DNA from 4 places in the Labrys sp. (in: a-proteobacteria) genome. Region 4 is predicted to be linked to each of the others. Evidence: riboswitches for the same ligand, from Rfam matches in the RefSeq annotation. Region 4 holds a riboswitch; each other region holds the start of a gene.
What was found. Region 4 has a riboswitch for cobalamin ahead of QM672_RS11440 (ABC transporter substrate-binding protein). Riboswitches for the same ligand answer to the same signal wherever they lie in the genome.
Positions count from the first base shown of each region.

Region 1: another riboswitch for cobalamin. It lies ahead of QM672_RS30230 (CbtB domain-containing protein); the one in region 4 lies ahead of QM672_RS11440 (ABC transporter substrate-binding protein).
Region 2: another riboswitch for cobalamin. It lies ahead of QM672_RS00165 (DUF1636 family protein); the one in region 4 lies ahead of QM672_RS11440 (ABC transporter substrate-binding protein).
Region 3: another riboswitch for cobalamin. It lies ahead of QM672_RS27410 (aromatic ring-hydroxylating oxygenase subunit alpha); the one in region 4 lies ahead of QM672_RS11440 (ABC transporter substrate-binding protein).

Region 1 covers NZ_JASGFM010000057.1:32,377-34,571, forward strand. The annotation lists gene QM672_RS30220 (UDP-glucose dehydrogenase family protein) at 1-311, opposite strand, end outside; gene QM672_RS30225 (histidine phosphatase family protein) at 429-983, opposite strand; cobalamin riboswitch at 1,034-1,165, shown strand; gene QM672_RS30230 (CbtB domain-containing protein) at 1,198-1,410, shown strand; gene QM672_RS30235 (CbtA family protein) at 1,429-2,195, shown strand, end outside.
Region 2 covers NZ_JASGFM010000001.1:32,865-35,059, reverse strand. The annotation lists gene cobW (cobalamin biosynthesis protein CobW) at 1-767, opposite strand, end outside; gene QM672_RS00165 (DUF1636 family protein) at 764-1,147, opposite strand; cobalamin riboswitch at 1,255-1,473, opposite strand; gene QM672_RS00160 (hypothetical protein) at 1,569-1,934, shown strand.
Region 3 covers NZ_JASGFM010000043.1:55,952-58,146, reverse strand. The annotation lists partial or broken gene QM672_RS27415 (ribonucleotide-diphosphate reductase subunit beta) at 1-524, shown strand, start outside; cobalamin riboswitch at 975-1,180, shown strand; gene QM672_RS27410 (aromatic ring-hydroxylating oxygenase subunit alpha) at 1,297-2,195, shown strand, end outside.
Region 4 covers NZ_JASGFM010000010.1:8,233-10,427, reverse strand. The annotation lists gene QM672_RS11445 (FecCD family ABC transporter permease) at 1-265, opposite strand, end outside; gene QM672_RS11440 (ABC transporter substrate-binding protein) at 267-1,310, opposite strand; cobalamin riboswitch at 1,502-1,732, opposite strand; gene QM672_RS11435 (GTP-binding protein) at 1,804-2,195, opposite strand, start outside.

The DNA.
Region 1 (2,195 bases), on a different contig from region 4:
ACCGCGCCATAGACATAGGACAGGTCCGCATGGCCGTCGCCGCGGCGCGAGGGCGTGCCGACGGCCAGGAACACCACGGCTGCATCGCGCACGGCGGGGGCGAGCTCGGTGGTGAAGGACAGGCGCTTCTCGCGCACATTGCGCGCCACCAGATCCTCCAGGCCCGGCTCGTAGATCGGCATGCGGCCGGCCAGCAGGCCCTCGATCTTGGCCGGATCCTTGTCGACGCAGGTGACGACATGGCCGAAATCGGCGAGGCACGCCCCCGTCACCAGGCCGACATAACCCGTACCGATCATTGCAACGCGCATGACATCAATCCTGTTTGGGCGACTAACCCGCCAGAGGCGTGTCTACAAAAGGCCCGGCGACATGCCAATGACGAAAAAGGAAAAGCAGCTCTGCTGGAAGGCCCAGCCGGAGCGCCTCTATGTCTCCAGCCGCAGCGACCAGCCGCGGGCAGAAGGCCTGAGATCGGCACTCGCCAGCGGAGCGGCCTCGATGCGCCAGAAGGAACGAGGCTCGCTGCCGAGGACATGAATGATCGCCGCGCGCAACACCGAGGCATGGGTGACGGCCAGCGTGAAGCCCTCGAACCGCCCGCCATCGAGCCAGGCGCCGACCCGCGCGCTCAGGGCCGCAATGCTCTCTCCGCCATGCGGGCAGGCCTGCGGATCGGTCAGCCACGCGCCGAGCGCTTCGGGCTCGGCGGCGGCCACCGCCTCCAGGCCAAGCCCCGCCCAGCGGCCATGGTCGCATTCGCGCAGTGCCCCGTCGATCTCGGGTTCGAAGCCGAGGGCCTGCGCCGTCTGGCGGGCCCTGAGCGCCGGACTGCTCAGGATGCGGGTCGCCTTGGCAAAACGCCCCTGCAGGTCCCGGGCCGCCTGTGCCCCCCTTGCGTCGAGCGCCTCGTCGAGCGGAAACCCCGCCGCACGCAGTGTGGGCGTCGCGCCATGGCACAGCAGGGTCAGGCGTGGCGTCATGAAGGCATTTCCCCAAGATAAAGTCGCTTCCGGAATATTGACATATCCGTGACTTGGGCTCTTATGGAAGAGCTTTGCCAAGGGTGGGAAGCCGGTGGAATTCCGGCACGGTCGCGCCACTGTGAACGGCGGCGCTGCGGCGTCAATCCGGAAGTCAGACCTCTTCCAAGGCAGCATGACTCGTAACGGGACGCGTAATCCCAAGGAGCTTTTCATGACCACCGCAACTCTGGCACCCGTCGCCCAGCAGCCGATCGCCATCCCGGTCCGCGAGATCCTGCCCTGGGCGCTCTTCACCGTGCTCCTGGCCGTGCTCGCCATCTATTTCGTCGGCGCCGAACAGGGCGCGACCTCGCTGATTCCCGGCGTCTACATCCACGAATTCGTGCATGACGCTCGCCATCTGCTCGGCTTCCCCTGCCACTAGGGCGCTTGGACACACGACATGGTTAGATCGCTTTTGATCCGGGGGATGCTGATCGGCATCCTGGCCGGACTGTTTGCGTCTGGCTTCGCCTGGGTGTTCGGTGAACCCCAGGTCGACGCAGCCATCGCTTTCGAGGAAAGCCACGCATCCGAGCCGGCGCCCGCTCCGACAGCTGCGCCGGCTCCCGGCGCTGCGCAGACGACCGCAGCCCATGAACACGAGGAAGAGCCGGTCAGCCGGCCGGTCCAGGCCAGCTACGGGCTCGTCACAGGCATGGTCGCCTATGGCGCAGCGCTCGGCGGCATCTTCGCCCTGATCTTTGCCTTCGCGCAGGGCCGGATCGGCGGCCTCAGCCCGCGCGCAACCGCCGGATTGATCGCCGTCATCGGCTTCGCCGCCATCATGGTGGTGCCGCAGATCAAATATCCCGCCAATCCACCGGCCGTCGGCAATCCCGACACGATCGGCCTGCGCACCGCCTTCTATTTCGGCTTGATCCTGCTGTCCCTCGTGACGATGGCGGCGGCGCTGGGCACCGCGAACCGGCTCGCCGCCAGCCTCGGCCGCTGGAACGCCAACCTCGTGGGGGTGGCAGCCTATCTGGCGGTGATGGTGGTGGCCATGCAGATCCTGCCGACGGTCAACGACATCCCGGCTGATTTTTCGGCCACGGTGTTGTGGAAGTTCCGTATCGCCTCACTCGGCATCCATGCCGTGCTGTGGGCAACGCTGGGGATCGCCTTCGGCGTTGCAGCACAGAAACTGCTGCAGGCCCCCGCTCGCCG
Region 2 (2,195 bases), on a different contig from region 4:
AAGGTATCGAAGTCGTCGTGGTCATGCTCCGCCTCGTGGTCGTGATGGGAGGGTCGGGCCTCCAGGTCGTTCTCGGCCGCGGCACCGAGCCCGAGCAGCACGGCCGCGTCGATGCGGCCCTCGGAGGTGCGCACCACCTTGACGGCGCGCGGCACGGTCTTCTCGATGTCCTTCTCCACGCTGTCGGCCTCGCCGGCGGAGAGGAGATCGGCTTTGTTGAGCACGACGAGATCGGCACAGAGGAGCTGGTCTTCATAGACCTCCTCGAGCGGATTGTCGTGATCGAGGGAAGCGTCGCCCTCGGCCTGGCGCTTCAACTCTTCCGGATCGTCGGCAAAACGGCCGGCCGCGACCGCGGCGCCGTCGACCACGGCGATGACGCCGTCGACGGTGACGCGCGAACGGATCGCCGGCCAGTTGAAGGCCTTGACCAGCGGCTTGGGCAGAGCGAGACCTGATGTCTCGATCACGATGTGCTCGGGCGCGTTCGGGCGTGCCAGCAGCGTCTCCAGCGCCGGCACGAAATCGTCGGCCACGGTGCAGCAGATGCAGCCATTGGCGAGCTCGACGATGGCGTCTTCCGGGCAGCTCTCGATGCCGCAGGATTTCAGGATGTCACCATCGACGCCGACATCGCCGAATTCGTTGACGATTAACGCCAGCCTGCGGCCGTTGGCGGTGGCCAGAAGGTTGCGGATCAGCGTGGTCTTGCCGGCTCCGAGAAAGCCGGTGACGATGGTGCAGGGAACCTTGCTGTGTGCGTTCATTCGGCGGCGTCCTTGAGGGTTGGCATGGGTGGGATGCGCGCGATCATGCTGCGCTTGAAGACGTCGGGACGGCCGCGCCAGGGCATCAGGCCGTCGCTGGAATGGGCAAGGAGATCGATCCCGGTGAGGATGTCGGGGCCGCTCTCGGCAGTGAGATCGCCGAAAACATAGGTCCAGGTACCGGGCGCCGACAAAGCCACCGTGCAGGAACGCTTGCAATTGCCCAGGCACTCGACCGGCTGCAGTTCGACGCTTTCGGGCAGCATGCCCGCGAGCGCATCGCGCAGCCGGGCGCCCTGGCGCGGCGCCTCGGGGTCATCGCCCTCGCGCCTGCAGGTCACGCAGACGAGCAGCCGGACTGGGAGAGTTGTTTCTGGCATCGGCCCTGTTCATCGCCGCCGGAGCGGATGGAGGGCGCGGGACCGACGGCATGGCCGGCGATCGTCCGGGAAGACGGAACCGGCCTCCGAGGCGCCCCGCCCGGACCGGTGACAGCAGTGCGACCGGCAGGTCTCCTGGCTCGCGGCTCATCGCCCCCCGCCGCCTTCCCGGTTGCCCAGTGGCCTCAAGGCGGGACGCTTGCCGCTTACAGTTGCGGGGGCAGCCGCGGCTTTGGCATCCAAGACAGCCCTCAACCGGGCCCCTCTTCATCCGCACCGCATTCCCTCTTCTCTCTTAACGAGAGACCGATCGCGGCTGACATAAGGGGTGCGCGGGCGTGCTTGTCAATGTTCCCGCTTCCAAACCACGCGCAAAATCCGGCATAAAGGCCGGCGACATTGCCACATCAGCGAGGCTGACATGCCCGAAGACAAGCCGCCGGCACCGCCGACCGAGCCGGAGAAGATCGACGTCATCTTCCGCGGCGGTTCGGTGACGGCCATCGGCGTCGTGCTCGCCTTCTCGCTCGGCTTCCTCAACAACTGGGCCTCGCAGCCGGGAACCTGGATCCCGGAGGACCTGGCAGCCGTCTTCCTCATCGGGGGCGGCATCATCTTCCAGGTCTGGGCGCTGGCCGGCATGCTCTCGCCCACTTCGCTGCAGGGGCTGGTCTATCGCCGCATCGTGCGCATCTTCCTGACCGGCCTCATCCTCGTCTCCATCGGCGTTCTCGTCGCCATCGCCGGGGATGCGCTCGGCTACAGCCGGATCTGGTTCAAGCAATAGCCAGGGCGGCTGACATCATAGTCGTGATTTGGTGGAGACATCCGGCTTGCGTCATTGCGAGCGCAGCGAAGCAATCCAGAAGCCATGAGCGACGCGCTTTACCAAAACTGGATTGCTTCGCTGCGCTCGCAATGACGGAGGAAACGTCAGCGCAATTGTAGTGACGACGACTGTAGTCCTCGTCCGCATCTTCATGATCCGCCCATTTTGGTCACCCTCGGCAGCAGTGTTTCTCGATCGCTTCCAGACTGCACAAACTCT
Region 3 (2,195 bases), on a different contig from region 4:
CGGATGCCGACCAGGCCTTCCTGCGCGACCTCGTCGCCTTCTATGTGATCTTCGAGGGCATGTGGTTCTATACCGGCTTTGCCCAGATCCTCTCGCTCGGCCGGCGCAACAAGATGGTGGGGATCGCCGAGCAGTATCAATACATCCTGCGCGACGAGAGCATCCATCTCAATTTCGGCATCGACGTGATCAACCAGATCAGACATGAGAACCCGCATCTGTGGACGCTGACCTTCCAGGCCGATCTGCAGCGGATGATCCGCGAGGCCGCCGAGCTGGAAGCCGCCTATGGCCGGGATACCATGCCGCGCGGCTTTCTCGGCCTCAACGCGGTGTCGTGCGAACAATATATGCGTTTCATCGCCAACAGGCGCTGCGCCCAGCTCGGCCTCATGCCGGTATTTCCTGATGTCGAGAACCCCTTCCCCTGGATGAGCGAGGCGATGGACCTGAAGAAGGAGAAGAACTTCTTCGAGACGCGCGTCATCGAATATCAGAACGGCGGTGCGCTGAGCTGGGATTGATGGCGGGCATTCAAGGAGCAGGCCATTGGGCAGGAATTGCATTCCCTTGTCGTCGGGCGCGCGCTGCCCCTCACCTTACCTCTCCCCGTAAGAACGGGGCGAGGGGGCGCACGCGTAGCGAATAGTCTTCAAAACTCTCATCTCGCTCTGCCGGTGGGCGAGATGACGGGTTTTCGGCATTAAACTCGACGCCGGAGTCTCCTCGCCCCGTTCTTACGGGGAGAGGTAAGGTGAGGGGCAGCGCTACCGAGAATAATTTCATTCGCGCTTAAGCACCGCGCAAATACCTCGAAAAGAGCGTGATTGGTTGCTTTGTCGTTCCCCGCCGCGCGGGGGATGATGGACATTCGGTGTCCCCTTCCCGACCTGCCTCTCCAAGCCCTCGACAACAATGTCCTGAACACACCATCATCCGTCGCATCGTCTCTAGTCGGCGCGCCGACTCGATGTATTCTAATCCTCATTCGAGGTGCCGGTCCGCTCCCAAGGCGGCCCGGAGAATTGGGAAGCCGGTCCAAATCCGGCGCTGCCCCCGCAACGGTAGAGGAGAAGATCGCGGCAGGTGCCACTGGGTCGGGAAGACCTGGGAAGGCGTCGCGATCGGGCCGGAAGGCCGCTCCTGAGCCCGGAAACCAGCCCCGATGAAAACCGACGGACGCGGTGGGCGTTCCGGAAGGAGGTTCGGCTGTGCCTTTTCACCGGCGCAGACCGCCGGGCCGCTTTCCCCTCCCGCCGTCAAGTCAACGCATTGGTTGTCACGCGGGATTTTGACATGACTGCGCATCAGGACATGCTGAGCCGTCTCCGGACCCATCAGCCGGGCACGACGCTCGAGGGCAAATTCTACACCGACCCGGAATTCTTCCGGCTGGATATGGAGAACATCTGGTATCGCGAATGGCTGTTCGCGGGCCATGACTGCGAGCTCGGCAAGCCGGGCAGCTATTTCACCCTCCAGGTCGGCGATTATCCGGTGATCGTGCTGCGCTCCGGCGACGGTGCCATTCGCGCCTTTCACAATTCCTGCCGGCACCGGGGATCACGGCTCTGCGCCGCGACAAGCGGCAGCGTCGCCAAGCTGGTCTGCCCCTATCATCAGTGGACCTACGAACTCGACGGCCGCCTGTTGTTCGCCCGCGACATGGGACCCGGCTTCGATGCCGCGCAATATGGGCTGAAGCCCGTGCATTGCGAGAGCGTGGCCGGCTATGTCTGGATCTGCCTTGCCAAGGAGGCACCCGATTTCGAGACCTTCCGCGCCGGCGCCATGCCCTATCTGGCACCGCATGGCCTGAAGAACACCAAGGTGGCCTTCGAGAGCACCATCGTCGAGAAGGGCAATTGGAAGCTGGTCTGGGAGAACAACCGCGAGTGCTACCACTGCGCGGGCAATCATCCCGAGCTCTGCCGCACCTTCCCCGAGGCCCCGACGGTGACAGGCGTGCAGGGCGCCGACAAGGATCCGCTCATCGGCCAGCATTGGCGGCGTTGCGAGGAAGCCGGCCTGCCCAGCACCTTCAGCATTTCCGATGACGGCCAGTTCCGCATGGCGCGCATGCCGCTGCTGCGCAATGCCGCCAGCTATACGATGTCCGGCAAGCCGGCCGTGCAGCGCCCCCTCAGCCCGACGATCGAGGAAGGCAATATCGGCGCCCTCCTGCTCTTTCACTA
Region 4 (2,195 bases):
ACTGCAGCACGACGCCCGACAACGCCAGGGCCGCGCCGCAGCAGGCCGCGACGACCGCGCGGCTCAGCCGGTAGTTCCACACGATGCCTTCATCGATGCGATCCAGACCATAGCCGGCGCCCCACAGGCGGTTGGCGGCCGTCTTGGCGACGACGTCCATCGGAATGGCCGTCTCGCCAATGGCGGCGCCCAGCCAGAGGGCCAGCACGAGCACCGCCAGCGCCAGCATGCCGATCGCCAGCAATCGTGTGACGGGGCGATTCATCTCAGCGCTTCAGGCCGAAACGCTGGATGGCATCGGCGAGCATCTCGATGCCGTCGACGACGCGCACGCTCGGCTGCATCGCCTGCACGTCCATCTCCACGACATGGCCCTGCTTGACCGCCGGCATCAGGCTTGCCACCGGATCGGTCTTGAGAAAGTTGAGCTTCACGGCGATGTCGTCGGCCGGATAGCGGCGACGATCCATCCGGCCGGCGACGATGATGGTCGGATCGGCCTTGGCGATGGTCTCCCAGCCGACGCTCGGCCACTCCTCCTCGCTCTCCACGACGTTCCGCACACCCAACGCGGACATGATATAGCCCGGCACGCTGTTCTTGCCGGCCATATAGGGATCGACGTCGACCTTGGCGCTCGAGAACCAGAAGGCGGCGGAGACCTTGCCATCGCCGGCCGCGATCTTGCGGCGGGCGGCTTCCTCACGCGCTTTCAGCTCGGCGACGACTTTCGCCCCGCGCTCCTGGACGTCGAAGATCTCGGCAAGCTCGGTGATCTCCCGATAGACCAGATCCATGGTGAAGAGGGTGCCGCGCGTGCCGTCGCCGCCGCTGGAATTGTCCTTGCCGACGCAATCGGCGGGCGAAACATAGGTCGGGATGCCAAGTTCCTCGAACTGCTCGGGCTTGCCGACAATACCGCTGGGCCCGACATGCCATTGGAACTGCGCCGTCACAAGATCCGGCTTCCTGGCGATCACGCTTTCGAAGCTCGGATCATTGTCGGCCAGACGCGGAATTTTGGCATTGGCCGCTTCATAGCCGGGCAATACAGGGCCGAACCACACCGCCGTGCCGACGACCTTGTCGGCCAGGCCGAGGAGATAGAGAACCTCCGTGCTGCTCTGGCCGACGGAAACGGTGCGCTGCGGCGCATGCTCGAAGGTGACGGTGCGGCCGCAATTGGTGAGCTTGAGGGGATATTTCGTTGCCTGCGCAGCCGCCGGATCGATACCCAGCGCCAAGCCGAAGCTGGCCGCAAGCATGACGGCGAAGCTGGACCAGCGGGCCTTGCTCGTTGAAAGGATCATGACGTTCTCTCGTTTCGCGATAAGGGAAGCAGCGGTCTTCAGCATCAGCCGAATACCGTGAGGTTTCCTCAGGCCAGGCTGTGGCAAAGGACGTGAGCGTGCGAAGCGGAGGGAACAGGCGGGCAAGCGCCCGAAACGTCGGGAAGAAACGTCACATTGTCTCCTGTTCCGGGCATCCCCGCCCGTGACATGGGATTGATCGATATGACGGCAGGTTTCCTGGCTCGCGGATAAAGGCCTTGCATCTGCCTTCCCATGGGAGACCCACAGTGGCATGGCGCCTTTCGCGCCACGGGGATGCTTGGCAATCCGCCTACAGTTGCGGGGGCAGCCACGGCATGGGCTTTTAGAAAGCCGAACCGTGTTCCCTATTACTCCCATCGGGCTCGCACCCGACGGGAACCGTCACCGCACAGTTATCGGGGCGTCACGACCGCGGTCAAGCGAATATGCAAAGCGAACGGCCCCTGATGCCGTGCCCTACCTTCCCGCGTCAGGCCCGACAAGCCAGGAAGCCCTGTTCGATCACGTCCTTCGGCAGGTTGCGCCCGATGAAGACCAGGCGGCTTCGACGCTCCTCCTCGGGCTTCCAGGCACGCTGATGATCGCCTTCGAGCAGCATGTGCACGCCCTGCACGACGAAGCGCTGCGGATCGCCATCGAAGGCGACGATGCCCTTCAGGCGCAGCATGTCCGTGCCGAACTGTTGCACGATCATGTTGAGCCAGGGCATGAATTTGCCGGGATCGAGCGGCTCCTGGGACACGAGAGCGAAGCTGCCGACATGATCGTCATGGTCGTGGTCATGGAAACCCTCGAGGAAATCAGGCTCGGCTTCGAGGATACGGTCGAGGTCGAACGCGCCGCGGCCGAGCACCTTGTCGA